One region of the Lysinibacillus sp. BSL11 genome, then DNA from elsewhere that is predicted to be linked to it. Evidence: riboswitches for the same ligand, from Rfam matches in the RefSeq annotation. Region 1 holds a riboswitch; each other region holds the start of a gene.
The links. Region 1 has a riboswitch for thiamine pyrophosphate ahead of thiM (hydroxyethylthiazole kinase). Riboswitches for the same ligand answer to the same signal wherever they lie in the genome.
Positions count from the first base shown of each region.

Region 2: another riboswitch for thiamine pyrophosphate. It lies ahead of thiC (phosphomethylpyrimidine synthase ThiC); the one in region 1 lies ahead of thiM (hydroxyethylthiazole kinase).
Region 3: another riboswitch for thiamine pyrophosphate. It lies ahead of RCJ95_RS09505 (ABC transporter substrate-binding protein); the one in region 1 lies ahead of thiM (hydroxyethylthiazole kinase).

Region 1 is NZ_JAVGCX010000010.1:70,249-78,703, reverse strand. It holds gene RCJ95_RS13540 (cysteine desulfurase family protein) at 1-414, shown strand, start outside; gene thiI (tRNA uracil 4-sulfurtransferase ThiI) at 415-1,623, shown strand; gene RCJ95_RS13530 (alpha/beta-type small acid-soluble spore protein) at 1,769-1,987, shown strand; gene thiE (thiamine phosphate synthase) at 2,059-2,703, opposite strand; gene thiD (bifunctional hydroxymethylpyrimidine kinase/phosphomethylpyrimidine kinase) at 2,693-3,517, opposite strand; gene thiM (hydroxyethylthiazole kinase) at 3,505-4,272, opposite strand; TPP riboswitch at 4,357-4,454, opposite strand; gene mbcS (acyl-CoA synthetase MbcS) at 4,645-6,228, shown strand; gene sppA (signal peptide peptidase SppA) at 6,415-7,428, shown strand; gene RCJ95_RS13500 (RDD family protein) at 7,441-8,067, shown strand; gene tpx (thiol peroxidase) at 8,192-8,455, shown strand, end outside.
Region 2 is NZ_JAVGCX010000019.1:60,583-69,037, reverse strand. It holds gene RCJ95_RS20250 (catalase) at 1-403, shown strand, start outside; gene thiC (phosphomethylpyrimidine synthase ThiC) at 526-2,304, opposite strand; TPP riboswitch at 2,445-2,559, opposite strand; gene RCJ95_RS20240 (AEC family transporter) at 2,620-3,549, opposite strand; gene RCJ95_RS20235 (methyl-accepting chemotaxis protein) at 3,661-5,760, opposite strand; gene RCJ95_RS20230 (S-layer protein) at 6,015-7,646, shown strand; gene RCJ95_RS20225 (bacterial transcriptional activator domain-containing protein) at 7,705-8,220, opposite strand.
Region 3 is NZ_JAVGCX010000007.1:14,154-22,608, reverse strand. It holds gene parE (DNA topoisomerase IV subunit B) at 284-2,260, shown strand; gene parC (DNA topoisomerase IV subunit A) at 2,257-4,695, shown strand; TPP riboswitch at 4,804-4,914, shown strand; gene RCJ95_RS09505 (ABC transporter substrate-binding protein) at 5,069-6,064, shown strand; gene RCJ95_RS09500 (thiamine-binding protein) at 6,066-6,356, shown strand; gene RCJ95_RS09495 (ABC transporter permease) at 6,356-7,129, shown strand; gene RCJ95_RS09490 (ABC transporter ATP-binding protein) at 7,104-7,853, shown strand; gene RCJ95_RS09485 (TatD family hydrolase) at 7,843-8,455, shown strand, end outside.

The DNA of each region.
Region 1 (8,455 bases):
GCTTTAGCGAAAGCGGCTCGACTTGCTGTTGAAACAATGAACGAACGCACAAATAAATACCGTCAATGGCAAGATGAAATCCGCACTCAGCTAGAAAGTTTCGGCGAAGCAGTCCATGTTTTATCAACCCCACAGGGAGCTGCGCATATTGTGTCATTTAGTGTTCGAGATTTAAAAGGGGAAGTCATTATTAATGCTATGCAAAAACGTGGTGTCATTGTGTCGACATCAAGTGCATGTTCTTCCAAGCAAACGAAAACAAGTCATGTAGTCGAGGCGCTTCACCTTGATGAGCATTATAAAAAAGGTGTGATTCGCCTTAGCTTTGGCGCACATAACACAATAGAAGATATAGAAAACTTTAAACAAGTACTAGCAGAAGTAATGTTGGAACTCAAAGGAGAAAATAAGTAAATGATTTGGAAAGAAATTTTAATTAGATATGGTGAGCTTTCTACAAAAGGTCGCAACAAAATGGATTTTATCCGCCGCTTACGTGAAAATATTCGTCATGCCTTTGCAGATTTAGGTCAACTGCATATTCGCACAGAACGCGACCGTATGTTTATTGCCATAGAAGACGAAGCACAAATGCAAATGCTAATTACAGGTTTACCTAAAATTTTTGGTATTCAATCATTTAGCCCTGTTGCTGCATGCGAAAAAGATATGGACAGTATGAAAAAGCTTGCTATCACGATTATGGAGACATTTAAAGACGAGCCACATACATTTAAAGTAGAGGTAAAACGTACTGATAAAACATTTCCTTTAGAATCTCATGCCATCCAACGTGAGATCGGGGGCTATGTTTTACCACAATTTCAAAATTTATCCGTTAAAGTGAAGCAGCCTGATATTGAGCTGCGTGTAGAAGTTCGCCATGATGCAACTTATATGATGGCACAAGTCATTCCTGGTGCAGGTGGAATGCCTGTAGGATCAAATGGCAAGTCTTTATTAATGCTATCTGGCGGTATTGATAGCCCTGTTGCAGGTTATTTAATGATGAAGCGTGGTGTGCGATTAGAGGCAATTCACTTCTTTAGTCCACCTTATACAAGCCAAAATTCATTGGAAAAAGTTAAAGTGCTTGCCAATGAATTAACAAAATTTGGTGCTAGTATTCGTTTACATGTCATTCCTTTTACTGAAATACAAGTTCTTATTAAAGAAAAAGTACCTTCTAACGTATCGATGACTACAACACGCCGAATGATGTTGAAGGTTGCTGATCAGGTGCGTGAGGAAATTGGTGCACTTGCTATTGTAACGGGTGAAAGTCTGGGGCAAGTAGCGAGTCAAACGCTTGAAAGTTTAACAGCAATAAACGCAGTAACAAATACACCTATTCTTCGTCCGCTGATTTCAACAGATAAATTAGAAATTATTGATATTGCAGAAAAAATCGGCACATACGAAACATCTATTCAGCCATTTGAAGATTGCTGCACGATTTTTACACCAGCAAGTCCAAAAACAAAACCGAAGCTTGAAAAGGTTGAGCATTATGAAAGCTTCTCTGACTTTGATGAATTAATCGAGCGAGCAGTGAAGAATCGCGAGGTCTATATTTTCCCTAAGAAAGAAGAACAACAAGATAAATTTGCAGATCTACTATAAGGATTCAAAAGCTGTCTCAAAGCCCATTTTGAGACGGCTTTTTTGTATGGATATTGTTATTCCAATAGAGGTACAATTTACCTCTAATTTTTTTGTATTAAAAATCTAATATCGCACATTCTATATTCACAAGGAGGTGAGAAACATGGCTTCAAACAACAACCGCAGTTCAAACCAGCTTGCAGTACCTGGTGTACAACAAGCACTAGATCAAATGAAATACGAAATTGCACAAGAATTTGGTGTTCAATTAGGAGCTGAAGCTTCAGCTCGTGCCAACGGTTCCGTTGGTGGTGAAATCACTAAACGTCTTGTACAAATGGCAGAATCTCAATTAAAAGGTATGCCAAACAACAACCAATAAATGCTGATTAAGCATTTATAAACTTAAAACCAGTGACCGTAAAAGGCACTGGTTTTAGTTTGTTTATTTGATCATTTATTTATACGAGTTAGAGATCTAAATGTAGCTACTGTATGATCAACATCTTTGCTTTGACAGATAGCTGAAATAACAGCAACACCATCAACCCCCGTTTGAAATACAGAATGTGCATTTGTGAAATTTATTCCACCGATTGCTACAATTGGTAATTCAGGATGCAGTGAATGAGCCTCCTGTAAAAAAGTTGTGCCACATGGTGGTTGTGCATCGCTTTTAGAGGATGTTGGAAAGATTGGACCGATACCAACATAATCAGCTTGATGGTTAATAGCTATTTGCAATTCTTCCTCGCAATGGACAGATACACCAAGAATCATTTTCCCAACTCTTTTACGTGCTACACTTACAGGTAAATCATCTTGTCCGATATGAACACCATCAGCGCCGAGTCGTATCGCTAGATCAACATCGTCATTAATGATGAAGGGCACATTATATTGATGACATAGTTTTTGACATTGGCGTGCAAATTGTTCATAGGCAAGTCCAGTTAACGCATGAGGACCTTTTTCGCGAAATTGAAACATTGTAATGCCTGCTTGCAAGGCTTTTTCTAGGATATAGAGTGGTTGTTCTTGAGGAGGAACATTGCTCGTACCCATAATAAAATAAAGCTGCAAATCCTCACGTTTCATGAATAATCACCTCACAGGCTTCCTTATGCTGTTGATAAGCAAAATGATTAGTGGGTCCATGACCATTTCCAATCGATAAATTATACATAATAGCTAATTGGATAAATTTTTTAGCTTCTATAATGGCATTTTCCAGAGTGAATCCTTGTCCAAGAAAAGCAGTAAGTGCTGCGGAAAATGTACATCCAGTACCATGCGTATTTTTTGTTTGGATTCGAGGAGACTGCATCGAAAAAGAACGTCCATTTTTAAAAAATACATAATCAATGGCATAAAGTGGATCTGCTAAATGACCACCTTTAATGATGACACATTGTACACCTAGCTGTAACAAGCTTTGAGCTACTTCTTTCATATCTTCAAAATGATGTATAGCTTTCCCAGTAAGTGTCTCTGCCTCAGGTATATTAGGCGTAACAACCGTAGCAAGTGGTAGTAAAGTTGAGCATAAGGCATCGATAGCTTCTTGCTGTAATAGGCTTTCCCCACCTTTTGCAATCATCACCGGATCAACAATCAGTGGAATGTTTAGCTCACTGATCGTGTGTGCAATTGCTTTGATAATATCTGAGGAATAAAGCATTCCTGTTTTAATCGCAGCGATTGGAAAATCTTCTACCAAGGCCTCGAATTGTTTTTTTATAAAGGAAACGTCAATTGGGCAAACACCTGTTACACCCAAAGTATTTTGAGCAGTTAAAGCAGTAATCACAGAAGTACCAAACACTTCTAATTCCTGAAATGTTTTTAAATCAGCCTGTATACCCGCGCCACCACCACTATCTGAGCCAGCGATTGTTGTTACAATATGCATGAAGCTACACCATCCTTTGATAAGCGATGTATAGCATTGAGTAAGGCTATTTGAAAATCACCAATGTCTGCAGTAAATGCTGATGCCAGTACACCTGCTTTTTTATAGTAAGTAAGTGTTTCTATTAATTGTTGGTAAGGGTTATGGCTTACACTATAGGCTGCGCCACAAATTGCACTAAGTAAACAACCTGTACCCGTTACTTCCGTCATTTGTGGATGACCACCAGCGATCCATTGACTATGCTTGCCATCAGTTATAAAATCGCGTTCTCCTGTGACAATAACAATGCATTGATAGCGTTGAGCCAATGATACGGCTTCTGCTTCCATAGCGATAGTGCCATGACCACTATCGACACCTTTTTGTTGCCAATTTACACCAGCTATTGCTGCTAGCTCGCCGAGATTACAGCGAATAACGGCAAATTGTATGTTTTCAAGTAAATATTTTACGGTTTCCTTACGGTAAGTTGTGGCTCCAACTCCGACAGGATCTAAAACAACAGGAATATCAAGTATATTGGCATTTTCACCTGCTAATAACATGGCACTTTTTGTGCGATTATTAAGTGTTCCAATATTAATTAATAATGCTTGAGCAATGGCTACCATCTCCTCTACCTCTTGGCAGTCATCGGCCATTACTGGTGAAGCACCTATCGCTAATAAACCATTTGCTTGAAAATTTGCCACTACATAATTGGTAATACAATGTATAAGTGGTTGTTGTTGACGAATTGTTTGAAAAATCATTGTAGTCCTCCTTTAGGGATGGACGTAAGCATGCAAAAAAGGCTCTTTTTGTGTAAAAATGCACGAAAAGAGCCTTTCATCTGAAAAAAGATGTTTATTGCTCCCTACGTCAGTATTAACTAACAGGTTCAAAGGGTCAGGTTTTACCTTCTCAACTCTTGCGAGTCCCCCTGCAATCTTGCTTTTAGTTGACCAAAATGTACCATACTTTTCATTTGTATTCAATAGCAAGTTTTCCTATAGATAAAATGTGACCGATGCCATATAGGAGAGTATGATAGTTGTCATGACTTTACCGAAATTAAACACAAACCATTGAAAATGCTGAAAAAAGAGTTTTATAATGTGTCATAACAAAAGGGGGCAATTGCCATGAAAAGACAAGATTTAGTTGCACCAGAATGGTATAACATAGTAGAGGAAATTGAAAAATATGCTCAGGATGCAACCAAAAATGCTTTAATCATTTATGAAGAAAACCAAGACATCCAATGTATTACATATGCACATTTATTGGAAAAAGCGAATCAAGCAGCACATGTATTCACCAAGCAAGGTTTAAAGAAAGGTGATGTCATTTTAGTGATGGTACCCCGTTCAGTGGAAGCATATATTGTGTATATTGCTGCATTAAAAGCAGGTTTAACTATTATTCCAAGTTCTGAAATGTTAAGAACAAAGGATATTGAGTATCGAATTCGTCATGCAAATGCTAAAGCGGTTATTGCATTTGAACCCTATATTGAACAGTTCGATAAAGTGGGGAATTTACAAGACATCCAACAATTTGTCATAGGGAATGCACATAAACCTTGGCAGAACATACTTGAAAAAATGTATAATCAATCTACAACCTACATAAATCCTATCCCAACAAAAAGCACAGACAATGCATTTTTAGCCTATACAAGTGGAACAACAGGAAATCCAAAAGCAGCAGTGCATACTCATAGTTGGGGCTATGCTCATTTACGAACAACAGCACCACATTGGTTGGGTGTACAAGAAAATGATATTGTTTGGGCGACTGCAGCACCAGGCTGGCAAAAATGGATATGGAGTCCGTTTCTGGCTACTTTAGGCAGTGGTGCTACTGCATTTGTCTACAAAGGTAAATTTGAAGCATCTTCTTATTTAGCATTGCTTCAGAGATTCAAAATCAATGTACTATGCTGTACACCAACTGAATATCGTTTTATGGCAGCGCTTGATAATTTACATGAGTATGATTTAAGTGCAATTCGCCAAGCTGTATCAGCTGGTGAGCCATTAAATAGTGAGGTCATTAGAGTATTCTTGGAAACATTTAAATTACAAGTGCGAGATGGCTATGGACAAACGGAAAATACATTATTAGTAGGCACAATGGTAGGGATGGAAGCAAGAGTTGGCTCTATGGGAAAACCTACTCCTGGCAACACTGTTGAAATTATTAATGATGTGGGCAAACCCGTTACAATCGGAGAAGTTGGTGATATTGCTGTTCATCGTGAAACACCAGCCCTCTTTAAAAAATATTTAAATGATCCTGAACGTACAAATTTACAATTTCGAGGGGATTGGTATATTACAGGAGATCGTGCCTATAAAGATGAAGATGGCTACTTTTGGTTTGATGGTAGAGGAGACGATGTTATTATATCCTCAGGCTATACAATTGGCCCTTTTGAAGTAGAGGATGCTTTAATGAAACATCCAACCGTAAAAGAGGCTGCTGTTATTGCGAGCCCTGATAAAGTAAGGGGAAATATTGTCAAGGCATTTATTGTTCTGCGCAATGGTGAAAAAGGTGATGAAGCGCTTATTCAAACACTCCAAAGTCATGTGAAATCATTAACCGCTCCTTATAAATATCCACGTGCTATTGAATTTGTAGAGGAGCTACCGAAAACATCTTCTGGGAAAATTAGACGTGTCGAATTACGACAACATGAAGTCAAACACCTCCAATTATAATCATTTCCTAGGAAATAATGTCGAAAATCAAAGTTCATCAAAGGTATGGACTTTGATTTTTTTATTTTTTTTAGGTAAGGTAATATGAGGAAATACATAGCTTAAAGCTTTTTGTGTTTAATTATTGCAAAAAAATGAAACAAATTGGCAAGTCATACGTATTACGTGTTGAGGAGGCGGAAAGACATGAATGTAAAAAGGTGGGTTGCTTTAGTAGTGGCAGGTGTTCTCTTATTATTTTCGTTGGGGATTAATACCATTTTTGCGCTATTTAAAGCAGATTTCCTAGGTAATTTTGATAGCTTAATGGCAGGTAATAGCTTAGATGTATATGAAAATGTCATTGAAGGGGAAAATTTTGATAAGCGAATTGCTTATTTAAAGGTAGATGGAACGATTCAAGATATCGGCTCAAGTACATTGTGGCAACCAGTTGCCTATGATCATCAATTTTTCTTAGAACAATTGGATAATATTTTATATGATGAGTCCATACAGGGTGTTGTTTTAAGCGTTAATTCACCAGGTGGTGGTGTAAAGGAATCTGCAGATATCTATAAAAAGCTACTAAAAATTAAAGAAGAACGACAAATTCCAATTTATGTATCGATGGATTCTATGGCAGCTTCAGGTGGTTATTATATTTCGGCACCAGCAGATAAAATATTTGCCCATCGTGATACAATCACAGGTTCTATTGGTGTTATCATGCAATCTATTAACTATCAAGAGCTTGCTGAAAAAGTAGGGGTCAAATTTGAGACGTTTAAATCTGGAGAGCATAAAGATATGCTAAGTCCAATGCGTGAAGTGACAGCTGAGGAACGTGCAATGATGCAAGATATGATTAATGAAACGTACGAAGAATTTGTAGATATTGTAGAGCAAGGACGTAATATGTCTGAAGCAGAAGTGAAGAAGGTTGCAGATGGTCGTATTCTTGGTGGTACAAAAGCGCTTGAAGCAGGGTTAATTGATGAAATTGGTGATGAAGAAGCGGCCATTGCAGCTCTTCGTGAAGATTATGGACTTGAAGATGCGGCTTTATTTGAGTATTCATACGATATGGGTGGCTGGCAATCATACGTAGGTATGAAAATTGGCTCCATGTTCGGTCCCTCTGCCGAAGAAAAAATGCTAATGAAAATCATGACGGACTATAGCGCACCGAAAATGATGTATCTATATGGGGAATACTAAGGGGGGAGCACAATGACAAACAATGAAATTGTTATGCAAGGTTCACCCTCTATGGAAAATGGGTTCTATATAAATACCTCAGGAGAATCAGTAAATGAAAAAAACTATGCTTTAAAAACTGCTGGTTTTTGGGTACGATTTTGGGCATTTTTATTAGATGGATTCATCATTTCTGCTGTAGGTGGAATACTCGTCAATCCTATCTTCTATTTAATGGATTGGTCTTTATCTGATTCTGTTTGGTATGCGCCAATTTCTATTATTACAGCAATTTTCTACTATAGCTATTTTGTGCTGATGACCAAGTTCTTTGGGCAAACACTAGGGAAAATGGTGTTTGGATTACGTGTAATTTCATTAAAGCACGATCAGCTAACTTGGTCAGATGTGTTATTCCGTGATTGGATTGGTCGTATCATCAATAATATTTTTATGCCACTGTATATTTTGGTAGTGATTTTACCAGAAAATCAAGGTTTACATGATTATTTTGCCGATACAACAGTGGTGCACGAAAAAATCTTTATTGAAAAGGCTTCAACACCGACTACTTTACCAAAACAAGAAGAACATGTAGAAATTACTGTACAAGAAGAAAAAATAGACTTAGCCAAGATAGAGGAAAAGAATGAACAATAAACATAAGACTGTCTCAAATTAGGAGACAGTCTTATCTATTTCTAAGTATGTAAGCTATCATAGTTGCAATTAATTCCCTTGATTTAGTAATATTATGTACATATGATGATTAGGAGGCGTTTATATGGCACAAGTAACATTTAAAAATGGTCCAGTGACACTAGTAGGAAATGAAGTAAAGGTGGGCGATCAAGCTCCAGATTTTACGGTATTAGCGAATGACCTATCACCTGTAACATTAAATGATTCAGAAGGAAAAATTCGTTTATTTAGTGTTGTACCATCATTAGATACTGGTGTATGTGATGCGCAAACACGTCGATTCAATGAGGAAGCAGCTAACTTAGGTGATAATGTAGTCATTTATACAGTATCTGTGGATCTTCCA
Region 2 (8,455 bases), on a different contig from region 1:
TTTCCACCGCGATGGAGCAATGCGCTTTGATGGCAATCTCGGTTCGACATTAAGCTATGAACCAAATAGCTATGGCGAGTGGGAGCATAATTTAGACCATAAAGAGCCTGAATTACGCATTGATGGTCATGCAGGTATTCATGACTTCCGTGAAGACGATAATAATTACTTTGAGCAACCAGGTAAGCTATTCCGTCTATTGACGGTGGAAGAGCAACAACGTCTATTTGAAAATACAGCGAATGATATGGCTTCTGTTAAAGAATTCATCAAACGCCGTCACATTCTTCACTGCTATCTAGCTGACCCAGCGTATGGTGAAGGTGTCGCAAAAGCGATGGGTCTTTCATTAGAAGGTATGGACCTTACAAATCCATATGTAAAACAACCAACAAACGTTTAATATTCCACTTTATTATTGATATCCAAATCCAACTTTTACTCCATGTGAATCCACTATTCACATGGAGTTTTTTGATTAAAAAAAGGCCTATGTCTATTTTTTGACATAAGCCTTTTCTTTCATTATTGGTAAATTCGACTGCCTGCTTTTTTAAACTCCTCTGCCTTTTCCTTCATACCTTGATGGATCGCTTCAGTCGTATTCAAATCCTTATCTTTCGCATAATTACGAATGTCCTGTGAAATTCTCATGCTACAGAATTTCGGCCCGCACATAGAACAAAAGTGTGCTGTTTTTGCTCCCTCTGCTGGCAGTGTCTCATCATGATATTCCACTGCACGCTCTGGATCTAGGGACAGATTAAATTGATCACGCCAACGGAACTCAAAGCGGGCTTTAGACAGTGCATCGTCTCGTTGTTGTGCACCTGGATGACCTTTTGCTAAATCAGCAGCATGTGCAGCAATTTTATAAGTGATAACGCCCACACGAACGTCCTCGCGATTTGGTAAACCAAGATGCTCTTTTGGTGTCACATAACAAAGCATCGCTGTACCAAACCAACCAATCATGGCTGCCCCAATGGCTGATGTAATGTGGTCATAACCTGGAGCAATATCTGTTGTGAGTGGTCCTAATGTATAGAAGGGCGCTTCCTTACAAACCTCTAATTGCTTGTCCATGTTTTCTTTAATCAGATGCATTGGTACATGACCTGGTCCTTCAACCATCACCTGAACATCATGCTGCCAAGCAATTTGTGTTAGCTCGCCTAGTGTTTCAAGCTCTGCAAATTGCGCCTCATCATTGGCATCTGCAATTGAGCCTGGGCGTAAACCATCACCTAAGGAAAAAGCCACATCATAAGCTTTCATAATTTCACAGATTTCCTCAAAGTGTGTATACAGGAAATTCTCTTGATGATGATATAAACACCACTGTGCCATGATAGAGCCCCCTCGAGATACAATACCTGTCACACGATTTGCTGTTAGTGGTACATAGCGTAAAAGGACACCTGCATGAATGGTGAAGTAATCCACACCCTGCTCAGCTTGTTCAATGAGAGTATCACGATAAACCTCCCACGTTAAATCCTCTGCTACACCATTTACCTTTTCTAAAGCCTGATAAATTGGCACTGTTCCCACTGGCACTGCAGCATTTCGAATAATCCATTCTCTAGTTGTATGAATATGTTTACCAGTCGATAGATCCATAATATTATCTGCGCCCCATCGAGTTGCCCAGGTCATTTTCTCAACTTCTTCCGCAATGGAAGAAGATACAGCAGAATTCCCGATATTCGCATTGATCTTTACATGAAAATTACGCCCAATAATCATTGGCTCTGCCTCAGGGTGATTAATATTAGAAGGCATTATAGCTCGTCCAGCTGCAATTTCTGAACGTACAAATTCAGGATTCATATTTTCACGAATCGCTACAAACTCCATTTCAGGCGTTATAATCCCCCTTCGTGCATAGTGAAGCTGTGTCACATTTTTACCTTTTTTAGCACGCAAAGGCTTTCTCGTCAACTCAGGGAAGACATTTTCTTGAATACGCGGGTCATCAACATGACGAAAGCCATTATCCTCCGGTTTGATGGAGCGTCCCTCATATGCTTCTACATCCCCTCGCTCTTGAATCCATGCATTTCGTAAGGCAGGTAAACCTTTCGTAATATCTACTTGGTAGGCTGGATCTGTATAGGGCCCACTCGTATCATATACTCGAATAGGAGCATTTTCTTCATTTCCAAAACTGCCTGTTGTCGGACTTAATGCAATTTCTCGCATAGGTACTAGAATATCTGGGCGTGATCCTTCCACATATACTTTTTTGCTTCCTTCAAAGCTAGACATAATGGTAATATTCTTTTCACTAATTGCTGACATGAGCTACTTCTCTCCCTTAAATTTATTTTGATATAAGGACCGATTCTAGCTCACCCCAACAATCCAAAAAATAAAGGCCGAATCCAAAATAATTATTTGGATCCGGCCACGAATGTAAAGGTCTATTGATTGCATACTCTGCAATAGCTTCTTAACTTTCCCACGCTGGTATGAGCCAGATCAGGTCCAAAGGGTCAAGAAACTTCGTAGCGTTTCCCTCTCAGCCTGACTCATCAGACTCCCCTAGTTAATACTATTTAGTTTGATGCTAGTGTAGCAGATAATACTAAGAGATGGAAGTTATTTTTTATCTTACTAGGTAAATAATACTTCCGCAAAATAGATCACAATGGTTACAGTTATACAGCTTACAATGGTTGAAAATAAAACAGCTTGCGCGGCTGTTGCTGATTCTACATCATATTCCAATGCTAGACTAGAACTATTACGGGATGTTGGAAAGGCACTAGCTATAAACAGTGATTGTGCGACGACTCCATCTAATCCCAATATATAAATAATGGCTAATGCAACAGATGGTCCAATAATTAATCGCGTAAAACAGCTGATAAAGACGGTTTTATTAAACATTGATTTCATCTCTAGTTGTGATAATTGCGCACCTAAAGTAATTAAGGCCACAGCAATAAATCCATCTGCCACATGTTCTACTGGTATTTTGATAAACTGTGGAATACCGATACCAAAATAGTTCATAGCGGCACCTATAATCAGCGCATGAATAATAGGCATTTTAAAGAAATCCTTGATGATTGTCATACCCGACTTTGTAGAAGAAATTAAATTGTATAATCCATATGTATACGTAGTCATATTTTGAAAGATTACGAGCATGACCTGAATGGCTACTCCAATAGGTTGCGTGGCAAATATCATTTGAGCAACTGGAATACCGTAATTGCCAGAGTTAATAAGCACCACACTATTTTTAAAGACAGCTGCCTCTGTTCTAGCTAAACCTAGCCCTTTTGCCATAAAATGACTGAGTAACATTTGACTACCGATAAAGAGTATAATAAATAATCCGACCTCTCCCAGTACCGATAACTCCACATGTGTTTCATATAAATTTACAAAAACAGCTGCCGGCATAAAGCAATATGTAATAAGCTGAGACAATGCTTTTAAATTAAAGCGAAATTTCTTTTGTAGGATAGCGCCTATTACAAGTAACACTAAAATAGGAACAACAATTTGAAAGAAAATCATTCCGAGATACATCATATCAATGTCCCCCTTCCAGTGTTAATAGTAGTGTTGAATTCCTTCTAGGTCAATTTCTCTGACTTTCACAATCAAAGAAGGCTGCCTCTATATTGAAGGCAGCCTTTGCTTTTAAACAAGCTTAAATCGATTTACAACTTCTTGTAGCTCGTTTGAAATATCGTTCATATTTTGAATAGACTCTGCTACTTTTTGTAATTCTGCTTGTTGATCCATTGCAGAAGCACTTACTTGTTCCGCAGAGGCTGCTGTTTGCTCTGAAATAGCCGAAATACTTTGGATAGCCATGATTGCCTGATTTTTATGCTCTAACATGCTAGATAGTTTATTCATTAATTCACTAATAGAATTGGCAATTGAACCTGACAAGTCACTGCTATCTTTAAACGCTAGTTGCGTGCTTTGTACTGACTCATTTTGAGATTGCATTAAATCTGCATTAGATGCAATAACAGCAACCGTTTGCTGAGAATTTTCAAGAATGCTTTCTACTGTACTCTTAATAATTTCTGTTTCATTTTTAGATTGTTCTGCTAGCTTTCTAACTTCCTCTGCAACTACAGCAAATCCTTTACCATGCTCACCAGCACGTGCAGCCTCAATACTTGCATTTAAAGCTAGCAGATTAGTCTGCTCGGTAATGCTTTGGATCGAAGCAATAATCTGATTAATATTGGCAATATTAGAAGCTAATGATTCCATTTGTTGCTGGATACGCCCATTCATTTCATTTGTCTCCATATTACGTACTCTTAAACTTTCAACTTCATGCAATCCTTTTTCCGTTGTTACACCTGTTTTATGAGATAGCTCATCCATTTCATTAGAAAGAGCCGTAATGGCATCAATCTGATCTGATAAATCCATCATTCGATAATTTGTTTCTTCTGTATCCTCTGACTGCTTCGAAGCTCCTTGTGCAATCTCGTTGATAGCTACAGAAACCTCCTGACTAGAAGCAACTACCTCGTTAAATGCCTCATTTACCTGATTAGAAGATTGGTTCAATAACCTCGTGGAATTTAGTACAGTTTGAATCGCACTATTGGTTTTATCTAACATATTATTATAGGCCACAGCCACTGCACCAATTTCATCAGGCTTAATATATTGCTCTTCTACCTTTTGTGTTAAATCCCCTTCGGCTGCAGTTTCAATCGATGCACGTAAAAATTTAAGTGGCTTTAGTTGTTTATAGATGAATAACACACTTGCAGCGGTCATCAAAACCACCATAATAATAGAAGCAATAATCGTAAATACAAATACATGATTATATGTTTCTAGAATCTTTGATTCAGCTAACACGACTTGAACAGTCCATGTTTCGTCAATACCCTCTAAAATCATTGGAGCAAAGACATTATATGCCTTTTCCTTCAGTTGATTAGAGTCAACATACATACTTGTTAGCTCACCATTTTCCATTGTCTTACTAATACTTGTCCAAGTAGGATCCTCTTGCATATTGCGCCCAACTAGCTCTTCACCAAAACTGTTAGCTGTTAGCACACCTTTATTCGTAATAATTGCCGCATAACCGCCTTCTGGGGCATTCGATTTTGTTAAATCATTTAAAAAATCTATTGATACATCGGCTGTCAATACACCGAAAAATGTTCCGGAGGCATTGATTAATGGCACCGAAATCGTTGTCATTAATACGGATTGTCCGTTTACATTATAATCATAAGGCTCTGTCAAAACTGCACGTCTCTCTTCTTTTGGTACCCAATACCATTCAGAAACACTCTTATCATCAATACCTTCGATTAGAGCAGTCGTGATATCATTTCCGTTCTTACTTAAATAAGGGATAAAACGTTTTTTAGTATCTACTAAAGAAGCCTCAGTTGGTTCTAAAATAATAGAATCTTGCTCAAAGATTGCCCCTACTCCAAGAATGTCATTATTGCTAGCTAAATTGTTTTCCATTATGTCTATGACACCTTTGGTAGACAACGTATTATTCTTCTCCATGCTTTCTATGATACGTTTTGTTGTTTGTAATGTCGTATTGGCTTTCTTAAAACGTTCACTCATAATAGCTGCAGAAGATTCAGCTGTTTGTAATGTTCCATGCTCTGCGTCTTCAACACTTTGCTTTTTTATAATAATCCCCGTTATGACAGTATAGGATAAAAATAAAATGAGAAATAATCCTATTATAAGGGAAGAAAGTTTTAAGGCAATTCCTCTTGATTTTTTCATAACTAACACCCCACTTTTATACTAATAATAATGGATGGATGATTGTATCACAATAAAATATTTAGCGAATAAAGTAGAAAATTTACAGAATTATAGAGAAAAATGCCGATACTTCGCTAATCACTTATTTTTCAATAAAAAGGACTTACGACTTATTTGAATTGATATTCATAGTAAAACTCCCTCTTTGAATTCTAAATTATAGAAAAATATGATATATTAACTATTAAATAGAATGATTGGAGTGACTTAAATTGAAAAATAAAGCGCTATCAACATTAATGGTCACGGCTATTACAGCTACACTAGTATTACCAATGTCTACGGCAAGTGCTACAACATCTCAAATACAATCAAATTTATATGAGACACAGGTGGTAGCAGCAAAAAAGGTGATGGGTGAATCCGTAACGATCAAAAATATAACAAAAGATACTGTGATAACATCGAACGGTACATTTAGAATTCAATCTGCATTAAAGCCCCTATTCAATACATCAAATAAAACAGCATTATCCAATGCCCGAGCAACAATTGTAGTGAAAAACGGACAAATTACCGACGTTACAGCATTAATATTAAATAAAGCAGGTACCAGCAAAAAATCTGTTTATTTTGATGGAGGTGACGCACAAATCTCTGGAGACCTCACTGTTAACGCAGACTATGTAAAAGTTCAAAACGTTAGTGTTGATGGTCAGCTCATCATTACAAACAGAGTAAAAAAAGCTGTTACACTTGATGATGTAGCAGTAAGTGAAACAATTACACTAAAACCAATTGTAACGAAAAAGGTAAGTTGGCTTTACGTTACCTTAATAGATATGAAATCATCAAACATCAATTTAGCCCGTACTAAAGTCAATTTATCGTCTGATCAACTTCTTTCCAAAGTAGAGGTAGTAGGCAAAGTGGAATCCTTTGGAGCAATGGCTAATATTGAAAAACTTACAATTGATGTAACAAAAAATTTCAACCTTTATGGCGAAGGTAAAATTGAGCAAATCGTTGTAAAAGGTGGAGCTAAAGTAGCTTTAGATTCAGGGCATCTAGTAAATAATGTACAGGTGAACGATAGCCGTATCTCAGTAACGCTCCCTGTCATTGATAAAAAAGAACTTAATGCACTAATTGCATCCCCGCCATATGTACAAGTATCTGTAAACGGCTATGATATATTAAACACGGATAAATGGACAACACATACAGACCGTGCAGTATTTGATTCTGCTGTAGTGACTGCAAGAGCTGTAGCGAACAATAATAGCGCCTCTCAAGAACAAGTGAAGAACGCTATCATTCAATATAAAAATGCACTGGTAGTCTACCAGGCTGCACAAAAGAATGGCACAAAGTATGGCTATGGTGATAAGACATCACTACAGTCTTTAATTAATTCAATTCAATATGTTGCAGTGTCTTGGGATGGATCGAATATTCCATATAATTCTCAATGGACTACTCAATCAGAGAAAAACGCAATTGATTCTGCTGTTTCATCTGCTCACGCAGTCGTAAATAATTATTATGCAACCCAAGCAGATATTGCCAACGCTATCAATAATTTAAATAATGCTATTTGGACTTATAAGAATGCCTATAAACCTGGGAATAGTGGACAATATGTTGATAAAACTTATCTACAATCACTTGTAAATCATGCAAAAGAAATGTACGTGATGGTTTCAGAAAATGGGATAGGTATACCATCAACTACTAATTGGACAACATACAATGAGTGGTATATTTTTAATTCAGCCGTTTCACACGCTGAATCACTTTTAGTTAATAGCAATTCGACTCAATTGGATGTTTCATATGCGGTAGATCAATTAAATAGTGCAATTTCTACCTATACGGGACAGTATAAACCAGGTAAAAATTAGGCTGTTTGAAGTTAAAAACAGGACTCTGAAAGCTACAGAGTCCTGTTTCAAAAACTATCTAGTTAAAAGCATTTACTTGTATTATAGCATTTATCTGTTTCCACCTTCGATACCAATCCTCCACCTCCTCACTTGGCTCCACTGCCAAGTGCTCTTGAAGCATCTTTTTTAACAACCAGTATTGCTCCTCAACGGCAGCTGAATTATTCAGTAGCTCATAAAGCTTCTTTAAAGTAAAATAGTTATCTTCTGCATCAGCGAATAGTTCTTGCACTTTTTCCTGCCCCTTTATAGCAGCAATGTAACTTTCATTTCTTATGTAAAACTCGCTTAGTTGCTGGGCATGGTGTAACCACAGTCTCCTTAAGCGTTCTCTTTCACTTTCCGCCCATAGATAATCACAATCACCCGTATACATTTGGAATACTTGTTCATGTTCATTGACTGTTGTCTGCTGTATTGGTGGTAACAATTTTAAGCGAGATAGCCATTGTTCTACATCCACCACAATATTTTCAACTACTAGTTTGTAGCCAGAACTTAGCAAAGGACTTGAAATTTTTACGCCATCCACCCATAGTTTTTTTATGTTTTCCTTATTGTATAAATTGCGGTATAAAGTTGTTTTGATGCTTTATCAATATCCGACTCTGGCCAAAATAACTCTAGAATCGTATCACGGAAAATCATTTCATTTTTATGCTCTAACATGTAGGCAAATAGTTCCTTTGCTTTAGAAGTTCGCCATTTAATCGGTTGTGTATGACCACTGGTAAAACAGCATGAAGACCACCAAAAAGCTTAATTAG
Region 3 (8,455 bases), on a different contig from region 1:
GCACGAGGTAGTGTGCTTCTATTTGCAAGCATCACAACTATATTTTGCAACTTAGTAGGCTTCAATGCGTCAAATGATGATGGAAGCTAGAAGCAGTCTGTCTTGCTCAAATACCAATTTTAAGCAACTGTTGAAGATGTTTACTATTGATAAAAATAATCAAAACTGTGAGCAAATTTTAAAATTTTATTGGACCTGTCGCTAGCTATTGACAGGAAATGCTATTATTATTAGGATGAGAACATAAATAGAACATGTGTTTGTTTTTTGGAGGGGAATTTTTTTGACGAATAAACAGTCACCTAGCGTCTATAATGATGACGCTATACAAGTATTAGAAGGATTAGAAGCGGTACGCAAACGACCTGGCATGTATATCGGTTCGACGGATGGCCGTGGACTTCATCACCTTGTGTATGAAATCGTAGATAATGCGGTAGATGAAGCACTGGCTGGCTTTGGATCTCATATTATTGTCACAATTCATAAAGATCAAAGTATGAGTGTGCGCGACTTTGGACGTGGGATGCCAACCGGTATGCATAAAATGGGCAAACCGACACCAGAAATTATTTTTACTGTGTTACACGCTGGTGGCAAATTTGGTCAAGGTGGCTATAAAACAAGTGGAGGTTTACATGGTGTTGGTTCTTCCGTTGTGAATGCGCTCTCAACATTTTTAGAGGTGACAATTCATCGCGATGGTAAAAAGTATCGTCAACGCTTTGAGCATGGAGGACAGCCTGTCACAACACTTGAAAATATTGGGCAGACCAAGCAGACAGGAACGCTTGTTCATTTCCTACCAGATGAAACAATTTTCTCTGTCACAAAATTCAATTATGATACGTTAGCAGAACGATTACGCGAATCAGCCTTTTTATTAAAGGGCTTAAAAATTGAATTAATTGATGAGCGCGAGGAGGGCAAGAGCGATGTGTTCTTTTATGAGAATGGCATCGAGGCTTTCGTTGCGTATTTGAATGAGGAAAAAGATGTCCTTCATCCAGTAAAATATGTAGAAGGCGTACAGGATGAAATCGAAGTAGAGTTCGCTTTCCAGTATAACGATGGTTATTCAGAAACGATTTTATCATTCGTTAATAATGTCCGTACACGTGATGGTGGTACACATGAAACGGGTGCAAAGGCAGCATTGACACGTGTCTTTAATGAATATGCAAGAAAAATTGGCTTGTTAAAGGACAAGGATAAAAACCTTGAGGGGACAGATATTCGTGAGGGCTTAGCAGCGATCGTGTCTGTTCGTATTCCAGAGCATTTACTGCAATTTGAAGGACAAACAAAGGGCAAGCTTGGGACAAGTGAGGCTCGTTCTGCTGTGGATAGCGTAGTGTCTGAGCAAATTTTGTATGTGCTAGAGGAAAATGCAGAGTTATCAGCTTCTCTTGTTCGTAAAGCGATTCGAGCGCAGCAAGTGCGTGAAGCAGCTCGTAAAGCGCGTGAGGATGCACGAAATGGCAAGAAAAACAAAAAGGGTAGTACGATTCTATCTGGAAAATTAACGCCAGCTCAGTCACGTAATGCAGCAAAAAATGAGCTGTATTTAGTCGAGGGTGATTCTGCGGGTGGCTCTGCTAAACAAGGTCGTGACCGTACATTCCAAGCGATTCTGCCATTGCGCGGGAAAGTAATCAACACAGAAAAAGCCAAACTACAAGATATTATGAAAAACGAAGAAATTTCGACGATTATCCATGCGATTGGAGCAGGTGTTGGTACGGATTTTGCGGTGGAGGATTCTGCCTACGATAAAGTAGTCATCATGACCGATGCGGATACGGACGGGGCACATATTCAAGTCTTGCTATTAACATTCTTCTACCGTTATATGCGTCCACTTATTGAGTCTGGGAAGGTCTATATCGCACTACCGCCGCTTTATAAAGTCTCAAAAGGTACTGGAAAAAAAGAAATCATTGAATATGCTTGGACAGAAAGCGATTTACAAAAGGCCATCAAAAAGGTTGGCAAGGGTTACATATTACAGCGCTATAAAGGTCTTGGCGAGATGAATGCAGACCAACTATGGGACACAACGATGAACCCTGAAACACGGACATTGATTCGTGTCACAATCGAGGATGGTGCACGTGCGGAGAGACGTGTCACGACGTTAATGGGCGATAAGGTAGAACCACGTCGTAAATGGATCGAAGCCAATGTAGACTTCGGTATGGAGGATGATTCTAACATTCTAGAGAATGAATTCATCCAACAAGAGGAGGACCAAGCATGAGTAGTACAGAAAAGTTCCAAGATTTACCGTTAGAAGAAGTGATGGGTGACCGTTTTGGTCGCTATAGTAAATATATTATTCAAGACCGCGCGTTGCCTGATGCACGTGACGGTCTTAAACCAGTACAGCGCCGTATTCTATATGCGATGTTTACGGAGGGCAACACACATGATAAACCGTTCCGTAAATCCGCAAAAACAGTGGGTAACGTAATTGGTAACTATCATCCGCACGGCGATAGCTCTGTGTATGAAGCGATGGTACGGATGAGTCAGGACTGGAAGGCACGTCATATGCTCATTGAGATGCACGGGAACAATGGGTCAGTCGATGGCGATCCTCCAGCTGCGATGCGTTATACAGAGGCAAGACTATCTGCTATTGCTGCTGAAATGCTACGAGATATTGGCAAGAAAACGGTCGAGTTTGTACCAAACTTTGATGATCAGGATATGGAGCCAACTGTTTTACCAGCACGTTTTCCTAACCTTTTAGTCAACGGCTCTACAGGGATTTCCGCTGGCTATGCGACAGATATTCCGCCACATGCCTTAGATGAAGTACTGGATGCTGTGTTGATGCGCTTAGACAAGCCTAATGTTACTGTAGATGAATTGATGACAGTGATGAAAGGGCCTGATTTCCCAACGGGTGGCATCATTCAAGGTGTTGATGGCATTAAAAAGGCATACGAAACAGGTCGTGGTAAAATCATCGTCCGTGCACAAGCAGTTGTTGAACCAATCAAGGGTGGTAAAGAGCAAATTGTTATCACTGAGTTACCATATGATGTAAATAAAGCGAATCTTGTAAAAAAAATTGATGAGCAACGTGTAGATAAACGACTAGAAGGCATTGCGGAAATTCGTGATGAATCAGACCGTACAGGCTTACGAGTGGTAATTGAGCTGAAAAAGGATGTACCAGGACAAGGAATTTTACAGTACTTGTTTAAAACAACGGATTTACAGGTAGCTTATAATTTTAATATGATTGCCATTCATAATCGTCGTCCAACGATGATGACATTGCCATTATTGCTAGATGCGTATATTGCCCATCAAAAAGAAGTGGTAACAAACCGCTCCATTTATGATTTGCAAAAGGCAAAGGACCGTTCTCATATTGTAGATGGATTAATTAAAGCTCTTTCGATTTTAGATGAAGTCATTGCGACAATTCGTTCTTCTAATGATAAGAAGGATGCAAAGCTTAATTTACAAGAGAAGTTTGATTTTACAGAAGTACAGGCAGAGGCCATTGTAAGCCTGCAATTATACCGTTTAACGAATACGGATATTACAGAGCTTCGTCAGGAACAGGACGAGTTAGATAAGTTAATTGCGAAGCTAGAGGGGATTCTACAAAGTGAGGCTAAGCTTGTGCGTGTTATTAAACAAGAGCTGCTTGATATTAAGAAACGCTTTACAGAGCCTCGCCGCTCGAAGATTGAGCAAGAAATTGAAGAAATTAAAATTACATTGGATGTCCTTGTGCCAAGTGAGGAGGTTGTCGTAACAGTAACGAAGGATGGTTATATTAAACGCACATCCACACGTTCTCATGCCGCTTCAAATGGGCAAGATTTTGCCATGAAGGATTCAGATTATTTATTGTATGAAGCAAACTTAAATACACAGCACCATCTATTGCTGTTCACAAATCGAGGCAATTATATTTATCAGCCTGTTCATGAGCTGCCTGATATACGTTGGAAGGATCTCGGTCAGCATATTTCAAGTATTGTCCCAACAGGGGAAGATGAATCGATTATTGCGGTTTATGGCTTCGAAACATTTGAACAGCCAAATACGTATGTCTTCACAGCCACAAAAGATGGTCAAATTAAGCGCTCACCACTCGTAGACTATGCAGTGACACGTTATTCAAAGCCTATTAAAACGATGAACGTCAAGGCTGGTGATGCGATGATCTATGCATCGTTTGTAACAGATGACGTGGAGCTGATGCTCACAACGGATACAGCCTATGCAATTCGTTTCCCAATGGAGGAACTACCTGTGACAGGTGTGAAAACAGGCGGTGTGAAAGGGATCACACTAAAAGATGGAGAAGCCTTAGTTGGCGTCAATGTATTACAGCCTGATGTTACCCAATATGTAGTGATTGTGACACAGCGTGGGGCCGTGAAGAAAATGAATGTCGCTGAAGTTGAAGTAGCAGGTCGTGCAAAACGTGGACTAAAAGTATTAACAGAGTTAAAAGCAAACCCTCACCGAATTGTGGCAGTTGTTCAAGCAACAGACGGGGAGCAGGTTGTGATTGAAACTGAAAAAGGTGTTCAAGAGGTGATTGACGTGCAAGCATTGTCTCGTGCGGATCGCCATTCCAACGGTTCATTTAAAGTGGATATTGCAACAGATGGGGCAATCTCTCATGTTGTCACAGCCAAAAAAGAACAGAAACCAAGCTAAAAGAATGCCCAGTCTCTTAGGAGTGCTGGGCTTTAAGCTCATTTCAAAAATAGCACCTTGTCATTTAAGTGAAACTATGGGTATAATAATCATCGAAAAGTTCATAGCGAAAGAATGTAGGGGGGCTAGTAATTGCTAGCTGAGATTGTGTCCGATAGACGCTGACCCTTTGAACCTGATTTGGCTCGTACCAGCGTAGGGAACATCTATTCAAAAAAGCAAAGTTTTGAAGATTGATTGCAATACGTCTGGGAGGAATCCTAGGCGTTTTTTTATGTTTTCAAGCAACAGCTTGCCAACATTGTATACGCTTTCTTCTGGTGACAACATTCATTCATGAACACTTTCATATTACAAACTGGGAGGCTTTCACATGAAGAAATGGTTATTTATTCTAATGGTAGCACTATTAACATTAGCAGGCTGTAGTGACAAGGAGGATAAGCAGGCTGCTGACAAGCTGAAAAAGGTGTCTGTGGTACTGGATTGGACGCCGAATACAAATCATACAGGACTATATGTTGCAAAAAAACTCGGTTATTTTGAGGAACAGGGCTTAGATGTTGATATTATTATGCCTGGTGAGGCGGGTGCAGATCAGCTTGTTGCTTCTGGAAAGGCGGATTTTGGCGTGAGCTATCAGGAAGGCATAACACAGGCACGAGTACAGGATGTGCCGCTGGTCTCAATCGCAGCAATTATACAGCATAATACATCTGGCTTTGCTTCTATTGCTTCAAAGGGCATTACATCGCCAAAGGATTTTGAAGGTAAAACCTATGGTGGTTGGGGTGCGCCATTAGAGCAAGCCGTCTTACAATCACTAATGCAAAAAGAAAAGGCAGATATTAATAAGCTAGATATTGTCAATGCAGGGGATTTAGATTTCTTCACAATGATGGAAAAAGACATTGATTTTGCTTGGATTTATTATGCATGGACTGGTATTGAGGCTGAGCTGCGTGGGGAAAAGATTAATATGCTATATCTTACAGATTATAGTGATCAATTAGATTATTATACGCCCGTTTTAGCTACAAATGAAAAAATGATACAGGACAACCCCGATGTAGTCAAAGCCTTTGTGGCAGCGGCAGCGAAGGGCTATGAATACGCAATTGAAAACCCAAGTGAAGCGGCGGATATTTTAATCGAAGCGGCCCCTGATTTAGATAAAGCGTTAGTGCATAAAAGTCAGGAATGGCTGGCTGATAAATACCAGGATGATGCCAAGCAATGGGGAGAGCAAAAGCTTTCTGTGTGGGAAAATTATGCGAAATGGATGTCTAGCAATCAAGTACTAGAGGGCGAATTTGATGCGAAAAAAGCCTTTACTAATGAGTTCTTACCTAAAAAGGAGGCCAAATAAGATGGCAAATTCATTAATCAGTGTACAAATCATTCCGAAGACAGAGAAATATGAAGATGTGATACCGTATGTAGATGCAGCAATTGCGGTGATCGATGCTTCTGGGGTGAAATATGAGGTTCATCCATTGGAAACAACGATGGAGGGTGAGCTTTCAACATTGCTCCAAATCATTGAAAAAATGAATGAGAAGATGATCGAGCTTGGTGCCATCAATGTCATTACACAAGTGAAAATTTTATATCAGCCAACGGGTATTACGATGGATACATTAACGGAGAAATATCAGTAATGAAACGTGCATTACACAAGGGAAGGACGATAATTTTTATCGCCTTCCTCTTATTCATATGGGAACTAATCGTGCGGTTCGCTGAAGTTCCTCATTGGTTATTACCCGCACCCAGTAGTATTTTGTCGGAGTCCATCCGTTCGTATCAAACCTTTCTACCACATGCATTTGCTACGGTACAGCTAGCTCTACTAGGTTTGGCCATTGGCATCGCTTGTGGGCTAACGGTGGCAGTAGTGTTGCATCGATTTAATTTTATTCGAGAACTGTTTTATCCAATTCTTATTATGTCGCAGAATGTTCCTATTCTAGTCTTGGCACCGCTACTTATTATTTGGTTTGGCTTTGGCTTATTACCGAAGCTTATCATTATCTGTCTTGTGTGCTTTTTCCCGATTGTCATTGCAGCGATGGATGGATTTAGACAAACAGCTCTAGCATTAAAGCATTATTTTGCCATGGTTGGTGCTACAAAGGCACAAACCTTTTGGAAGCTGGAATGGCCTTATGCCTATCCTGCGATTTTTTCAGGCATTAAAATTGCGGCTACATATAGTGTGATGGGGGCTGTGATTGCGGAGTGGCTTGGTGCAAAAAAGGGTATTGGTGTTTACATGACCCTAGCCCAGTCCTCCTTCCGTACAGATCGCGTATTTGTGGCAATTTTTGCGATTGTTCTCTTGAGCTTACTATTGTTTAGCGGTATTCGTTTAATTGAAAAATTTATGGTGAAGGGAAGAGGCTATCATGCTCAGCATTCAAAACATCGCTAAATCCTTCGATGCACTAAAAGTACTTGATCAACTTTCTTTTGACGTAAAGGATGGCGAGTTTGTGGCCATTGTTGGTCCTTCAGGCAGTGGTAAGAGCACACTTTTTCAATTAATTGGTGGTGTTTCGCCAATTGATCAAGGAGCCATTTTACTAAATGGAGAGGATATCCAACGAAAAAAAGGAACGATTGGCTATATGCCACAGCAGCCATGTCTATTACCCTGGCGCACAATAGTAGAAAATGTCACGCTTGTAGAGGAATTACAGCATAAACCGAATGTTGAACGTGCCAAGGAATGGTTAGAAAAGGTTGGTCTTGCCTCCTTTATCCATGCCTACCCGAACGAACTGTCTGGAGGTATGCAGCAGCGTGTGTCCTTTATTCGAGCAATGGTCAGTGAAAAGCCGATTTTATGCTTAGACGAACCATTTTCTGCGTTGGATGAATTTACTCGACTGGAAATGCAAGCATGGCTTTTATCTATCTGGGAAGAGTATCGCAAATCCATTCTATTTGTTACACATAGTATTGAGGAAGCTCTCTTTTTAGCAGATCGCATACTTGTTTTAACCAAACGTCCAGCAACCGTTAAAAAGGAAATCATCGTGCCATTTGAGAGACCTCGGAAAGAGGAAATTCGACATTCTGCAGCATTCACAGCGTTAAAGCAACAATTATTTATGTATTTACAGGAGGAAAAGGGTGATATGTATGTTGATTGATGCGCATATTCATTTGGATCAGTACACCGATGAGGAAATTCCCTCCTTATTAGAAGAGGTGAAAGCTGTAATTGCGGTTAGTATGCAACTTTCCTCTTGTGAAAGAACGTTGCGTTTATCGAATAGCTATCAGCAAGTAAAGGCTGCTTTTGGCTTTCATCCTGAACAGCCTTTACTAAGTCCAAATGATGAGGCAGCATTATTCGATTGGATTCGTTCGCATCAGGATGACATGGTTGCTATTGGTGAGGTGGGTCTACCTTATTATTTAAGACAAGAGCAAGGGATTGATGAACGTCCCTATGTGGCGTTATTAGAGCGTTTTGTTGTATTGGCGAAGGAACTGAACATGCCAATTGTGTTACACGCAGTATATGAGGACGCCCATGTTGTGTGTGATTTGCTGGAAAAGCATCAGCTTCACGAAGCCCATTTTCATTGGTTTAAAGGGGATGAAGCTATTGTGAAGCGCATGATAGAGCGTGGTTATTTTATTTCCATAACTCCAGATTGCTTGTATGAAGAGGAAATTCAACAGCTAATTGATGCGTATCCGATTGATTTGATGATGGTAGAAACGGATGGTCCTTGGCCGTTTGAGG